2 regions of the Streptomyces sp. NBC_00887 genome follow, and region 1 is predicted to be linked to the other one. Evidence: riboswitches for the same ligand, from Rfam matches in the RefSeq annotation. Region 1 holds a riboswitch; the other holds the start of a gene.
The links. Region 1 has a riboswitch for cobalamin ahead of OG844_RS37270 (cobalamin biosynthesis protein). Riboswitches for the same ligand answer to the same signal wherever they lie in the genome.
Positions count from the first base shown of each region.

Region 2: another riboswitch for cobalamin. It lies ahead of OG844_RS21065 (ribonucleoside-diphosphate reductase subunit alpha); the one in region 1 lies ahead of OG844_RS37270 (cobalamin biosynthesis protein).

Region 1 is NZ_CP108788.1:8,183,395-8,185,586, forward strand. It holds gene OG844_RS37265 (cobyric acid synthase) at 1-141, opposite strand, end outside; gene OG844_RS37270 (cobalamin biosynthesis protein) at 138-1,085, opposite strand; cobalamin riboswitch at 1,215-1,342, opposite strand; gene OG844_RS37275 (hypothetical protein) at 1,506-1,727, opposite strand; gene OG844_RS37280 (anion permease) at 1,740-2,192, opposite strand, start outside.
Region 2 is NZ_CP108788.1:4,654,820-4,657,011, forward strand. It holds gene OG844_RS21060 (GNAT family N-acetyltransferase) at 1-475, shown strand, start outside; cobalamin riboswitch at 521-652, shown strand; gene OG844_RS21065 (ribonucleoside-diphosphate reductase subunit alpha) at 790-2,192, shown strand, end outside.

The DNA.
Region 1 (2,192 bases):
CGACATGTTCTGCGCCTTGAACGGCGCGACCTTCACCCCCCGGCGCACCAGCCACCGGCAGATTCCCGCCGTGACGACACTCTTGCCCGCGTCCGAGGTCGTTCCCGCGACCAGCAGCCCGCCGCCCTGTCCGCCGCTCATGCCCGGCCCCTCCTTCCCGAAGCCAGCCGCGCGGCCGCACACACGCCGAGGGCCAGCACACTCACCCGGCGCGACAGCCGCACCGCGCGTTCGATATCCGTCACCCGCACGTCCCGGCCGGTCTCCCCGTTGAGCACGGGCCGGTGCTCGACCCGCCCGCCGTACGCGAGGGTCCCGCCGAGGCGCACACCGAGCACACCCGCGAACGAGGCCTCCACCGGGCCCGCGTTGGGGCTCGGGTGCTTGCCCGCGTCGGCCCGCCAGGCCCGTACGGCCTCGCGCGGACGGCCACCGGCGGCCACGGCGAGCACGGCGGTGAGGCGGGCACCGGGCCAGCCGGCGAGGTCGTCGAGGCGGGCCGAGGCCCAGCCGTAGCGCCGGTGGCGCGGAGACCTGTGACCGACCATGGCGTCGAGGGTGTTGACGGCCCGGAATCCGACGAGGCCCGGGACACCACCGATGGCGCCCCACACCAGAGCGCCGACGACGGCGTCCGAGGTGTTCTCGGCGACGGACTCCACCACCGCGCGGGCGATCTGCGGTCCGTCGAGGGACTGGGGGTCACGGCCGCAGAGGTGCGGCAGCCGCTCCCGGGCCACCTCGATGTCACCGGCGGCGAGCGCACCGCCGATGGCCCGGGCCTCCCGGCCCAGCGACGTACCGCCGACGACGGACCAGGTGGCGACGGCGGTCAGTGCCACGGCCGCGGCGGGACGGTTGCGTACGGCACGGGCGGCCAGCGCGGCGGCGCCCGCTGCGCCCCCGGCGCAGACCAGCGCGTGCAGGGCGCCCCAGCCGCGGTGATCGCGCCACAGCCGGCTCTCGAGGCCTGCCGCGGCCTGCCCGAAGGCGGCGACGGGGTGGCCCCGCCGGGGGTCACCGAGCAGCAGGTCGCCGATCAGACCGGCGGTGGCGCCGTACGCGAAGATGCGGTCGGCTCGCACGGTTCAGCCGGCCGTCGTGCCTCGAAGGATGTTCGGAGCGGGTGACACAGGGACCGACGCACGGCAGCCAGGCATGGCAGATGTCCTTAACTCAGGGTCCGCGCCCTGGTTCGACGTGACCGGCGACGAGAGTCTCCTGGCTTCCGGATCCGCAGTTCCCCCGGCCTTCCAGTCCGTGCCGGACCGTGACTTCCGTGTGGGGGCCTGCTCCCCGGTGACAGTGGCGGGACCGCGCCGGATTCGCACCGGCTTCCTCTCCTGTCGCCGTAAATGGCACCGGCAGTCCACCACGCCCCGTGAACGCCCGTCAACCTGCCGTTGACCTGCGGAAGTGCAGTGTGCGCAGACGCACATCGGGCCGGACACACACGTGGTGTGTCCGGCCCGATGCGAGGAGACGGTGGCGTGGCGCCGGAGTGGTCAGACGACGATCAGATAGATCCCGTAGGCGACCGCCGCCGCGCACAGCCCGAAGCAGGCGTACGCGCCGGTGCGCGCCAGCGTGAGAGATCCGCCGGACTGCACCGCCGAGGCCTGCTTGGAGAGGCCGATGATGCCGAGAGTGAAGAGGCCGACCAGTGCGACGGTGACCACGAGGCTGACGCCGAAGACGGAGGCGAGAGCTGCCCAGTCGATGTTCATGCGGATCTGTCCTTACACCGTGGCCGGTCGGGCCGGGTCGGCCGGGGATCCGGCCGTCGGGGCCGGGGCCGGGATGGTGGTCTTGAGGTCCGGGACGCCGGAGCCGACGGGCGGAGGGCTGACGGCCGCGATGGCGGTGGTGACGACGCCCGCGGGCTCGGCGTCCGTCTCGTTGACGTTGGTGTGGTCGACCGGCTTGCGGCGCGACAGCAGCCAGATGGCAGCGGAGCCCGCGACGAGGAGCACGGCGACCACGCCGACACCCCAGGGGCCCTGCTTGGTGAGGAACTCCGCGCCCGCGCCGACCAGACCGGCGGCCGGCAGGGTCAGGCCCCAGGCGATGAACATGCGGGTGGCCGTGGACCAGCGGACCACGCCCCCCTTGCGTCCGAGACCGGCGCCCATCACGGCACCGGAGCAGGACTGGGTGGTGGAGAGCGAGAAGCCGAGGTGCGAGGAGGCCAG
Region 2 (2,192 bases), 3.5 Mb from region 1:
CCTCCAGGAGCACGAGGCGCTGGCCGGCATCACCGCCGAGGCGTACCTCGCCGACGACCTGCTGGACTTCGGCGCCGACGACCCCTATCTGACGGAACTGCGCGCGGTCGGCCGCCGGGCCGCCGAGGCGGAGGTACTTGTCGCGGTGGACGATGAGGGCACACTGCTCGGCGGTGTGACCTACGCGGCGCCCGGCAGCCCGTGGGCGGACATCGCCGGGGTGGACGAGGCCGAATTCCGGATGCTGGCCGTCTCCCGCGAAGCCCGTGGACGCGGGGCGGGAGAGGCGCTCGTACGGGCCTGTATCGACCGGGCACGGGCCACGGAGGGCGTCTCCGGTCTCGTCCTGTCGACGCAGCAGGCCATGCTCGGCGCTCATCGGATCTACCGGCGCCTGGGTTTCGTACGGACTCCGGCACGGGACTGGAAGCCCGTCGAGCACATCTCGCTCCTGACATTCCGCCTGGAGCTCTGACCGAGCGCGACACAACATGTGGGGGCTGCCGTGCCCGGCGGCCCCCACATGTATGCTCATGCTCGCTGTCTCCGCAGGGGAATCCGGTGCGAATCCGGAACTGTCCCGCAACGGTGTGATCGGTGTGCTTCTACGCACCCGGAAGTCCGAAGACCTGCTGACAGCGCGTCCGGCTCGACCGAACCGGACGCCCGACGTCCGGGCCTCGCGGAGGGCCGGTGGACGCCGTGCGCAGTGCTGCCCCCTTCCCGGGTACCGCCCTGCCCGGCTGCCCCCGCTCCCGCCGGCCCCGAGCCGAGCGAGGGGTAGTCCCAGTGACCATCGCGCCAGCCGATCCGGTTTCAGCGGTCGATTCAGCCGAGTCCGCGCACGCCACGCCCGACGGGCCCGGTACCGCACTGCTGCGGACCCTGACCGACCTCACCGTCGATCTGCCCGACACCGACCCCGGACGGGTCGCCGCCGCCGCGCTGCGCGGCCGCAACGCCCGGTCGGACGAGGCCGAACTGCGCTCGCTGGCCACCGAGGCCGCCGCGGGCCTGATCTCCGAGGACCCCGCCTACTCCCGGCTCGCCGCACGGCTCCTCACCCGAACCATCGCGGACGAGGCCGCCGGCCAGGGCGCTGTCTCCTTCTCCGCCTCGGTCGCCGTCGGCCACCGCGAGGGCCTGATCGCGGACCGTACGGCAGAGTTCGTCACGCTGCACGCGGACGCCCTCGACGCGCTGACCGGGCAGGCTCTCGCCGACGGCGCCGACGACCGTTTCGGCTACTTCGGGCTGCGGACGCTGTTCAGCCGCTACCTGCTGCGCCATCCGCTCACCCGCCAGGTCATCGAGACACCGCAGCACTTCATGCTCCGGGTGGCCGCCGGCCTCGCCGAGGACTCCTCCGAGCGCGCCCTGGACGAAGTCGCCTCGCTGTACGGGCTGATGAGCCGGCTCGACTACCTGCCCTCCTCGCCCACCCTGTTCAACTCAGGTACCCGGCACCCGCAGATGTCCTCCTGCTATCTGCTGGACTCCCCGCTGGACGAGCTCGACTCGATCTACGACCGCTACCACCAGGTGGCGCGGCTGTCCAAGCACGCCGGCGGCATCGGCCTCTCGTACTCCCGGATCCGCGCCCGGGGTTCGCTGATCCGTGGCACCAACGGGCACTCCAACGGCATCGTGCCCTTCCTGAAGACGCTCGACGCCTCGGTCGCCGCGGTCAACCAGGGGGGCCGCCGCAAGGGCGCCGCCGCCGTCTACCTGGAGACCTGGCACGCGGACATCGAGGAGTTCCTGGAGCTGCGCGACAACACGGGCGAGGACCAGCGCCGCACGCACAACCTGAATCTGGCGCACTGGATCCCCGACGAGTTCATGCGCCGTGTCGACGCGGACACCGAGTGGTCGCTGTTCTCCCCGGCCGACACCCCCGAACTGGTCGACCTGTGGGGCGACGAGTTCGACGCCGCCTACCGTGCGGCGGAGGCCAAGGGCCTGGCCCGCAGGACGATGCCCGCCCGTGAGCTGTACGGCCGGATGATGCGGACGCTCGCCCAGACCGGTCAGGGCTGGATGACGTTCAAGGACGCCTCCAACCGGACCGCGAACCAGACCGCCGAACCGGGCAGGGTCGTGCACTCGTCGAACCTGTGCACGGAGATCCTCGAGGTCACCGACGACGGCGAGACGGCCGTCTGCAACCTGGGTTCGGTCAACCTCGGCGC